Regions from separate parts of the Nocardiopsis coralliicola genome, predicted to be linked through region 3. Evidence: riboswitches for the same ligand, from Rfam matches in the RefSeq annotation. Region 3 holds a riboswitch; each other region holds the start of a gene.
The links. A riboswitch is a leader RNA that binds a small molecule or an ion and turns the genes downstream of it on or off. The one in region 3 is predicted to bind thiamine pyrophosphate.
Positions count from the first base shown of each region.

Region 1 (3,266 bases), on a different contig from region 3:
GCATCGCCGCTGCCGCGGCGAAGACCGCGCAGCCGGTGCGGCAGGCGATGGTCTCCATGACGCAGACCTTCATCGACACGATCATCGTCGTCACGATGACCGGCCTGGTGATCATCGTCAGCGGCGTCTGGCAGACCGGCAACGCCGATGACGGCGCGATCATGACCAACGACGCGATGAGCCAGGCGTTCGGGGACATCGCGCCCGGCCTGGCGCCGTTCGGCGGCTACATCGTCGCCATCTCGCTGATGTTCTTCGCCTTCACCACGCTGGTGGGCTGGTCCTACTACGGCGAGCGGTGCCTGGACTACCTGGTCGGCCGCAAGGCGGTCTTCCCGTTCCGGATCCTGTTCGTCCTGGTGGTCTACGTCGGCGCGACGACCGAGCTCACCCTCGCCTGGTCGTTCAGCGACGTCGCCAACGGGCTGATGGCCGTTCCGAACCTGATCGGCCTGGTCATCCTCGGCAGCGTCATCGTGGTGGAGACGAAGAAGTACTTCGCGAACCCGGACTGGCGCCACCCCGACCGCGAGGTCAGCGGCACCGGCAGCTGACCGCTGCCGTTCGCGGCCTCGGCCGCACACCGCCCCTGGGCGCCGTCCGCACTGCGGGCGGCGCCCAGCCGTTCGAGGGCTCCCGGCGCTGCACCGCTGCTGCTGCACACGCCTGCAGCACCATCACCACCACGCGTGGAAGTGGTGTACCGGCCCGTTTCCGCGGCCGATGCCGAGCTCGTCGGCCCGGCGCAGCGCGCCGGTGAGGTACTCCTTCGCTGCGCCGACGGCGGCCGGATAGTCCGGGCGCTGCGGCAGCAGCGCGGCGATCGCCGAAGACAGCGTGCAGCCGGTGCCGTGCGTGTTGCGGGTGGCCACCCGCGGCGCGGTGAACGGCACCGCCGCTGCGCCGTCCGCCACGAGCAGGTCGGCCGACTCCGGGCCGTCCAGGTGCCCGCCCTTGAGCAGCACCCGCCGCGCGCCCGCGGCGAGCAGCCGGCGCGCCTGCTCCTCCATCGCCGCGAGATCGCCGACCTCCTTCTCCCCGAGCAGGTCCGCCGCCTCGGGGAGGTTGGGGGTGACCAGGTCGGCCCGCGGCAGCAGGACCTCGCGCAGCGCCGCCACCGCCTCCTCCGCGAGCAGCCGGTCGCCGCTCTTGGCCACCATCACCGGGTCGAGGACGACGTGCGGGGGGCGGTAGGAGTCCAGCACCTCGGCGACCGCGGCGATGACGTCCGCGTCGCCGAGCATGCCGATCTTGACGGCGTCCACCCGGACGTCGTCGAGCAGCACCGCCAGCTGGCGCTTGATGAACGCTGGCGGGACCGGCAGCACCTCGGCGACGCCGGTCGTGGTCTGCGCGACGAGCGCCGTGACGACGCTGGTGCCATAGGCGCCCAGCGCCGAGAACGTCTTCAGGTCGGCCTGGCCGCCGGCGCCCCCGCTGGGATCGGTGCCGGCGATGGAAAGAACGGTAAAGGAGCCCATGGCGTCCCTTCGCTAGTGCGAGCTAGTGCAGGTTCTACGGGTGTCATCTCAGCCGGTGCTGGCACCGGCACCCCGCGCCGTATGCGGTTGTGCGGCCCGCTGCGGTCACATCCGCGCGGGCCGCTCCTACAGTGCCATCCCCCGGCTCACCGCCGGGATGCGGGGCGGGTATGCCGGCCCCCGCCGCGGCCAGGGGCGGCGGAGCCGGGAGCTCCGGAGCCGCCGTCGGCGTCCCAGTCGGGGACGTGCGGGGCGCTGCGCCTGCTGACCGCGTGCTCCAGCAGCAGCACCACGACGACGGTGCAGAAGCCGCCGGCGGCGAAGAGCACCGTGGTGCCGGCGTCGGCGGAGGGCCCGGAGAGCCCGCGGTCGGCGTCCTGCCACGGCCACAGCGCCCGCAGCGAGCCGGCCATCACGCCGGTCATCACCACCAGCGTGATCATCCGGTGGTGCTCCAGCAGCCACTGTAGGAGCTTCACGAAGAGTGCGCCGCCGATCGCCGCGCCGAGCAGGAAGGTGCCGATGTAGCCGAGGTCGCGCTCGTTGAGCGCCGCCATGGTGGTCGTGTAGAGGCCGAGCGTGAGCAGGATGAACGACCCGGACATGCCCGGCATGACCAGTGCGGAGACGGCGATGGCCGCGGCCGCGGCGACGACGATCGGGGTCGGCTCGACCTGGGCGGGCGGCATGCCGGTCGCGAAGAACGCCGCGACGGCCGCCGCCAGCGCCACGGCGTAGTGCCAAGGCCGCCAGCGGCCGCCGGCGGCGGTGTAGGGCACCCACAGGGAGGCCAGGACCAGGCCGAAGAACAGGCCGTAGGAGTGCTCCGGGTGCGCCTCCACCAGCGGCGCCACGACGCGGGCGGCGACGATCGCCGCCGCCACCATGCCGATGGCGACCGCTGCGACGGTGCCCCAGTCGGCCCGGCGGAACTCGGCCGCCGCCGCGCCCATGCCGCGGCCGCGGATGCCGTCGGTGACGGTGTGCCGGATGCCGGAGACCACATGCCCGGCCGAGGTGATGATCGATTCGTACACCCCGACGATCAGCGCCACCGTTCCGCCGCTGATCCCCGGAACGACCTCGGCCGTTCCGATCAGCCCGCCGCGGACGACGTTGAATGCGTGGGTGCCGATCGGGGTGCGCGCCGGCGTGCGGCGGCGGGTGCCCGCGGCGCCGGGCGGAGCCGCGGGAGCCGGGGCGGGGGCGCCGGCGGGCGCTCCTCCCGGGTGCCCGGGCGGGGTGCTGGAGGCGTGTTCCATGGTGTGCCTTCGCTGGATCGGGGGATGCGCGGTGCAGTGCTCCGGGCGCCGCGCGGGACAGGGGGCGGTGGCGATCGGCGGCAGCCGCCGCAGAATGTGCACAGCCGCCCCTGGGAGGTGCGGTGCAGGGCCCGTGCTCGGGCTGCAGCCGCACGTGCACGGACACGGCGGCGCGGACAGGGCCGCGGCCGGCGCCCTCTCCGACGCTAACGCGACCGGTACCTGCGGCGTTCCGCGCCGGGCCGGACCGCGGAGGCGGGCACTGCGGAGCGGCCCCGGAACCGCTGGTTGACGGCGTTGGGGGCGCGCCGCCGTGTCCACGGGGCCCTTGCAGGCCTCTGGGGGGTCTGTTCTTCTGCTGGGGGTCGCCGCGCTGCTTTCGGGGGTGCGGCCCGGGGGTATTCACACAGCGGAATCGATCAATGCTGATCGGAAGGACACCTGGATGAGCGACACCCGCGTTCTGGGCAGCCGGGCCACCGGAGGCGACCCCTCCCGGCCCCCCGTCTCAGCGTCCGAGCAC
Region 1 covers NZ_BAAGXT010000003.1:55,751-59,016, reverse strand. Annotated here, with positions in the region: gene ACYVGT_RS03665 (alanine/glycine:cation symporter family protein) at 1-554, shown strand, start outside; gene thiD (bifunctional hydroxymethylpyrimidine kinase/phosphomethylpyrimidine kinase) at 678-1,481, opposite strand; TPP riboswitch at 1,469-1,566, opposite strand; gene ACYVGT_RS03655 (DUF368 domain-containing protein) at 1,628-2,743, opposite strand; gene rocD (ornithine--oxo-acid transaminase) at 3,189-3,266, shown strand, end outside.
Region 1: another riboswitch for thiamine pyrophosphate. It lies ahead of thiD (bifunctional hydroxymethylpyrimidine kinase/phosphomethylpyrimidine kinase); the one in region 3 lies ahead of ACYVGT_RS13675 (TenA family protein).

Region 2 (3,266 bases), on a different contig from region 3:
CGCGGTGCCGGCGGCCGCAGCGTCAGCACCGCGGAGGACCGTGGCGCGGCTTCGCTCAGTGCCGCCGGGCGCGCGCGGCGCGCGTGCCGCAACCTGCTCGGCGTGCAGCAGCGGCGCGCCGACGCGTCCGGGCGAGGCGGGGGCCGACGGCTCGCGGCCCGGCACCCACACGCCGCGCGCCGCGAGCGCGGCACCCTGCCGGGCGAACACCTCCGCGGGCGGGCCGTCGGCACTCACCCCGCCACCGGGATCGACCACTACGACACGGTCGACCAGGTCGGCGACGTCGGCCACCCGGTGTTCGACCAGCAGCATGGTGGCGTCGGATTCGGCGGCGATCCGGGCGAGCAGGCCGCGGACCAGGGCGGCGCCGTCCGGGTCGAGGTTGGCGGTGGGCTCGTCGAGCAGCAGCAGCCGCGGCTGCAGAGCGAGCGCACCGGCGGCGACCAGGCGCTGCTTCTCGCCGCCGGAGAGCGCCGCGGTGGAGCGGTCCGGCGGGTAGGGGAAGCCGACGGCGTCCAGCGCGGCGGCGGCGCGGGGGCCGATCTCGGCAGGCGGAACGGCCAGGTTCTCCAGGCCGAACGCGACGTCGTCGCCGGCCCGGGCCATGACCAGCTGCGCCTCGGGGTCCTGGGCGACGAGCGCCGCGCCGCGGCCGCGGCGCGGCGGTGCGCCGTCGACCTCGACGTCCCCTTCCTGCTCACCGCCGATCGCGCCCTCGGATCCGGTCAGCCCGGCGAGGGCGTGCAGCAGCGTGCTCTTGCCGGCGCCGGAAGGGCCGAGCAGCAGGACGCGCTCGCCCGGTTCGATCGCCAGGTCGACGCCGCGCAGCGCCCAGCCGGGCCGTCCGGCGTGCCGCCAGCCCCAGCCGGTGAAGCGGACCCGCGCGCCGGCGGATGCGTTGGCCGGCATGCCGCTCACCCGTGTGCTGAGGGGAAGGGGGCGAGCGCGCCGGCGCGGGCCAGGGCGGTGGCCAGCAGCCTGCTGCCGACGCCGCCGATGGCCGCGGCGCTGGCCACGACCAGGACGGCGTAGGCGCCCATGAAGGAGAGCGGCCAGTCGGCGTAGGAGAGCGTCAGGTCCATGGCGACCGGCACCAGGCCGGCGGCGGCGCCGGCGAGCACGGCAGCGCCCATCCCCCATCGGCGGTACCGGCCGGCCAGGAAGACGAGCTCGGGCAGGAGCCCCTGGAGCAGGCCGGACACGATCACCATCACGCCCCAGGACGTACCGAGCAGGGCGGAGACCGTTGCGGCGGCGACCGAGGTGAGGATTCCGGCACCGGGCTTGCGGAGGATGAGCATGCCGAGGACCCCGGGCACGAGCCAGATGCCGTACAGCACCGCCTGGGCCGGCGGGAAGAAGAGGAACAGCGGCGCGGTGGCCTGCCAGAGCATGCCCCAGAACCAGAACACGACGCCGACGGCGACGCCGAGGACTGCGGCAACAACGATGTCGACGGTCCGCCAGCGCGCCCCCTGCGGGCGGGCGGCGGGGGTGGAGGTGGTCACGATGGGTCCCTTCGCATCCGTGAGAACACGAGAGGGCTCGGCCGAGAGCGCCCGGAGGGCGGATAGCACGACTTCCTTCGCTGGCATGATCCAGATCAGGTGTCTAAGGGTCTGCGGTCGCACCGCACTCTCAGCGCCGAAGCGCTCCCCTGTCGGTTACCTCCACCCTAAGCCCGCCCCACCGCCGATGCCACCCCTGATCCACACGATCCACCCCACACGGCGCGCACAGGATGCATTCGGTCGAAACCGCGCTCCATGCCCTCGGTACCGCGGCGAGGGAGGCTCCGCCGGCGGTCTTATCGGCCCTGCCCCGCCACTCCTGGCCGCCGTGTGAACAAGGCTTCTGCTGGCCGGGGCTGGGGCGCAGGCATGACCAGCAAGGGCGGCTTCGCCGGCGGATTCTTCGCTCTGTTCCGCCGCTTCAGACACGGCGTGCAACCAGAGTGCTGCTGGCTCCGGGGCTGGGGGCGGATCAGGCCGAAGGCTCCCGCATCCCTCCAGCCGGCTGGCCGATGGTCATTGCGTCGGACAAGCGGAGAAGCGGCAGTGACGGCAGGGGTGAACAGGGGCCGCAGGTGGGCGCGAGGGACTGGTGTGACTACAGCGCCGGGAGAGGCCGCAGGCTCCCGCACGGGGGCAGTCGGGTGGCGGGCTGGTCGGTGCGTCGGACAAGCCAAAGACGGCAGTGACGGCCAAGGTGGGCGGGGCCCGAGACGGCGGCCGGGCGGCGGCTGGTCGCGGGGCGGGCGTGCGGGGCGGGTGTGACTGGTGTGAATAGCGGGGTTGCAGGGTCGGCGGCAGGCGGACCCGGTGCGGGCGGGCGGTTCGCGAACCGCTGGTAACACCTCACCGGCGCCACGACTGCCACCTTTTCGCGGGCCGATGCGCGGAAAACCCTGGGGGTGTGACCGTTCCGCGGCCCATTCACCGGACCAGTTTCACTCTGCGTGACGACATATCGGGCGAATCTGGGCGCTGATCACCGCGGGCGGGCGGGTGTCCGGCTTGGGGGGCCTACGCGCAGGAGCGCGGCGCGTTCCTTTTCCGCGGGCCGAGGGGTCACTCCTGCCTCAAACCGACCAAAGCACCCAATTCGTCGCCGCGACTCGCGCCTTTTCGCCGGCCTGGCCGCGGAAAAGGCGGGTGTGCGGAAATCGGACATCGACACGCTGTGTGACCTGGCGTTGCGCAGGTCAGCGTGGAACGGAATCGGGCTCTGCGCGCCGGGTCCACAGGGGGAGGGTGTCTCTTGCTAGGTCCGGGTTTGCAAGGCCCCCGTCATTGCGTCCGTTTCATGGCATTTGTCCCCCACCCCTGCTCCGCGACCATCCAGACACCCGGCCGACCCGCCCAGGCCCCCTCCCTCGCCGTCGCTGCCGCTTTTGCGCTTGTCCGACACAAAGAACACCGGAAAGCCGGCTACCGAGAAGTGGGAGCACCTGCCCCGCGAACAGCAGGAACACTGGTCGCGCAGCGGTTCCGAGCGGTGGGACAGGGCGAAAGTCTGTCGGCGAAGCCGTCCTTTGTCTTGATCCCTTGCACCCCGGCCCCGCGACCCCGCAGCGGCGCTGGTCGCTCGCCGGCTCCGCAGCGACGGAACAGAGCAAGAAGACCGCCGGCGAAGCCGCCCTCGGCCTTCCTCCGCCAGCCCCCTACGCCGCATGCACCGGCACCCGGCCGGAGAACGCGGGCGGGCCGCGCCGGAGAGGCGCGGCCCGGGGCCGTCAGCGGAGCGGTACGGAGTCGTCCGTG
Region 2 covers NZ_BAAGXT010000063.1:16,954-20,219, forward strand. Annotated here, with positions in the region: gene ACYVGT_RS26290 (ABC transporter ATP-binding protein) at 1-912, opposite strand, end outside; gene ACYVGT_RS26295 (ECF transporter S component) at 918-1,514, opposite strand; TPP riboswitch at 1,567-1,672, opposite strand; gene glgP (alpha-glucan family phosphorylase) at 3,239-3,266, opposite strand, start outside.
Region 2: another riboswitch for thiamine pyrophosphate. It lies ahead of ACYVGT_RS26295 (ECF transporter S component); the one in region 3 lies ahead of ACYVGT_RS13675 (TenA family protein).

Region 3 (3,266 bases):
GGGGCGGTGCTGGCCGGGAGGCCGTCGGTGCCGGCGCGGGACGGGATCGGGTCGCCACAGGTGTCCTTGCCTGAGTCTCGGGGCTCGGGTGCGCCGCATCGGGGACCGGGCGGGGCGCCGCCCGGCGGGGCGGTGGCCCGATGCGCCGTTCCTGAGAATTCTCTCAGGAACGGGGATTCTCTCAGGAAAACACGACCGTGGGTAGCCGAATCGTCGCGGCACAGCACACGTAGGACGAAAGTTCTCCGGGGGTCCGCCCAGAAGTCGCGCACGGGCAACACGCCGACAGGGGCCGGGACTGCCCGCCGGCCCCCGGACCCGGCGGCCCACCTGGGACTTTCCGCGCCGCGGGCCGCGCGGAACCGGGAACGCCCGCCACCGAAGCCATCGCACCAGTGAGATTCAGATCACTTTTTCGGCGCCGGCGCGGGGAAACGCCGGTCCCAGCCGCCACCGGCCCCCGCCCCGGCCTCTCGCCCCGCCGCCCTTCCGGAACGGGGGCCCGGGGTGTACCGGGAGCAGGGCTGCCGCGCAGGCCCGCGCTCCGCACGGCTCGGCGCGGCCCCGGAAGGCGGCGCCGCGCCCGGGCGGACGCCGCTGCAGTCGGCGGCGGCATCCTCGGCACTTCGGCGCTCTTCCCTCTGTCGCGCCGAGCCGCAGCGTCCCGCTGCTGGGGGCCCGCGCAGCGTCGACCGGGCTCCTCCGGTATGCCGGCCGCCGGAGTGCGCGCCCAGTCCTCCGACCGGCTCGACAGCGCCCCGGGCGCCCGCGGCCGGCGCGCCCACGCCGCGTTCGCCGAGCAGGCCGGCGCCGGCGCGGGCTTCGACCCGCTCGGCTCCCTCTTCCCGCTGTCCCGCCCGGACGACGCCGCCTTCGAGCGCGCGGTGGCACTTCAGAACACGGTGGGCGTGCGATCGCGCAGGCCGGCCCGGCCGTGTGCGCGGCCGGAGCGCGACCGCCCGCGATCGGCCGGATGGCCGGCGTGGAGCTGCCGGTCTCCCCCGTGCACCGCCCGATCGCCTTCACCCGGCCGCTGGACCCGCGCCCGCCGCGGCTACCGTCCACCCCCGGCTCCGCCTGCAGCGCCCACGGGCACAACAGCGACGGCCTGCTGTCCGGCATGCCCGTCGGCCGCGGACCGGCGGGGCTGTACGAGACCACTCCGGACTGCGCCGCGCTCAGCGGCGCCGACGGCGCACCCCCGCCGGCTTCTGCTAGGCGACCGGCTCCTCCGGACACGGCTTCCTGCAGGCGACGGCCGCGGGCGGGAGATCATCCGCGACCCGGCGCCGCTGAGCGCCGAGCGGTTCACCGCCGGCGCGGGGCGCCCCGAGGCCGCGTCGTCTGAGGCGGCGGCCCCGGCGCGGGGCGCCGCTCCCGGGGCCTCCTCCTCGCGGCTCAGTGCGCCCAGGACTCGCGCCGCCAGGCGGCGTCCCAGAACCACAGCTCATAGGTGGTAGCCGTGGTGAAGGCCTCGTGCATGCGGTCCACGGTGGCCGGGTCCGAGCGCTCGGCGATGCCGTCGACGATCCCGCGCAGCTCCCGCGTGGAGGCGGCGAACTCCTCGTCGGCGTAGGTGGCGATCCAGGTGCCGAAGGGGTGGCCGCCGAGGTCGCCGGCCTTCTGCAGCAGCCGGGCGCCGACGTCGGTGTAGACCCAGAAGCAGGGCAGGACCCCGGCGGCGAGTTCGCCGTAGCCCTGGGTGTGGGCCAGGCCGAGCAGGTAGGAGACGTAGGCGGTGCAGGTCGGCGACTGCCGCTCGCCGGCGGCGGGCCCCGCGCCGCCGCCGTCGCCGACGACGCCGGCGTGCAGTGTGCTCTCGACAGCGATGGCGTTGTGGGCGGCCTTGGCGAAGAACGCCAGCTCCTCGGCGCGGTCGGCGCGGGCCGCGGCCGAGGCCAGCGCACGCGCATAGCCGCGCAGGTAGAGGGCGTCCTGGGCCATGTAGTAGGTGAACCGGTCGGGGCTCAGCGTGCCGTCGGCGAGCCCGGTGACGAACGGCAGGGCGTCGATCGCGCCCCGGACGTCGGCGGTGGCCTCCCAGGCCCGTGCGCAGAAACCACTCATGGTGGCGTCCCTTCGCTAGTGCGAACTAGTGCAGGTTCCACGGGTGTCGTCTCAGCCCCAGCCCTGCCGGGGCACCCCGCGCCATGCGGCGACCCTACAAGCGCCCCTTTCGCGGCGGGTAGGGCGCCCCCGGCCCCGCGGTGCCCGGCCCCGTACACGCGAACGCCGCGCTCCGTGCCCTGGGGGCGTCCGGAGCGCGGCGGGCCGCGCGTCACTTACCGCTGTAGGCGCGCTGGTTGGCGGCGGCGTACGCCTGGTCGGTCCAGGATTCCAGCGCCACCTCCTCCTGGCGGTCGCGCACGCACTTGGCCAGCGTGAAGGTCGAGGTGATGACGAACAGGACGCCCATCGCGATGAACGCGCGCATCCAGTGGTCGATGGGCAGGAAGGCGATTCCGGCGAGGAGGCCGGCGCTGGAGACGCCGAAGGCGATCATCGCCTGGAGGTAGAAGGCGGCCGTGACCTTGGTGGTGAAGGGAGAAGAACTCATAACGCCATAGTGGGCGGCGGTGCAGCGCCGGGCATGAGTACCGCTACTCAGTGCGGCGGGTATGGCCGCTTTGCGCCGCCGGGGTACCGCCCGGCGGGGTGCCGGGAGCGGGTGCCACGCGGTCCGGCCGGAACGGCTCCAGGTCCAGCCCGGTGTCCTCGCCCAGCGCCAGCCGCGCCGCGACGGCGCCCTGGTGGGGGCCGAAGGTGAGGCCGTTGGCGCCCAGCCCGGTCGCGACCGTGACGCCGTCCAGCGTGCGGGGCGCCCCGAGCAGCTGGACGCCGTCGCGGCTGGCCGGGCGGAAGCCGATGCGGGTCGCGCTGAGCTCCGCGTCGGTGAGGGCGGGCGCGGTCTCGACGGCGTCGGCGAGGACCTGGAGGATGCCGCCGACGGTGGCCCGGTGGTCGAACCCGGCCCACGGCTCGCGGGTGGCGCTGAGTACCACCCGGTCGGGCGGCGCGCCGAGAAGGTAGCGGCCGGTGCCGCTGAACCGGACCACCGGCCACTCGCCGGTGCGCTCCCGCGGCAGCCGGGCGTGCACGATCTGGCCGCGCATCGGATAGACGGGCAGGTCGATCCCGAACGGGCGGAGGAGCGCAGCCGACCAGGCACCGGCGGCCACGATGACGGCGTCGGCGGGCAGCTCGGCGCCGCCTGCGCGCACGCCGGTGGCGCGGTGGCCGGAGGCGGTGATCTCGGCGTCGCCGGC
Region 3 covers NZ_BAAGXT010000016.1:15,010-18,275, forward strand. Annotated here, with positions in the region: gene ACYVGT_RS13670 (acyltransferase family protein) at 1-58, opposite strand, end outside; gene ACYVGT_RS13675 (TenA family protein) at 1,399-2,067, opposite strand; TPP riboswitch at 2,058-2,156, opposite strand; gene ACYVGT_RS13680 (YiaA/YiaB family inner membrane protein) at 2,279-2,557, opposite strand; gene ACYVGT_RS13685 (NAD(P)/FAD-dependent oxidoreductase) at 2,601-3,266, opposite strand, start outside.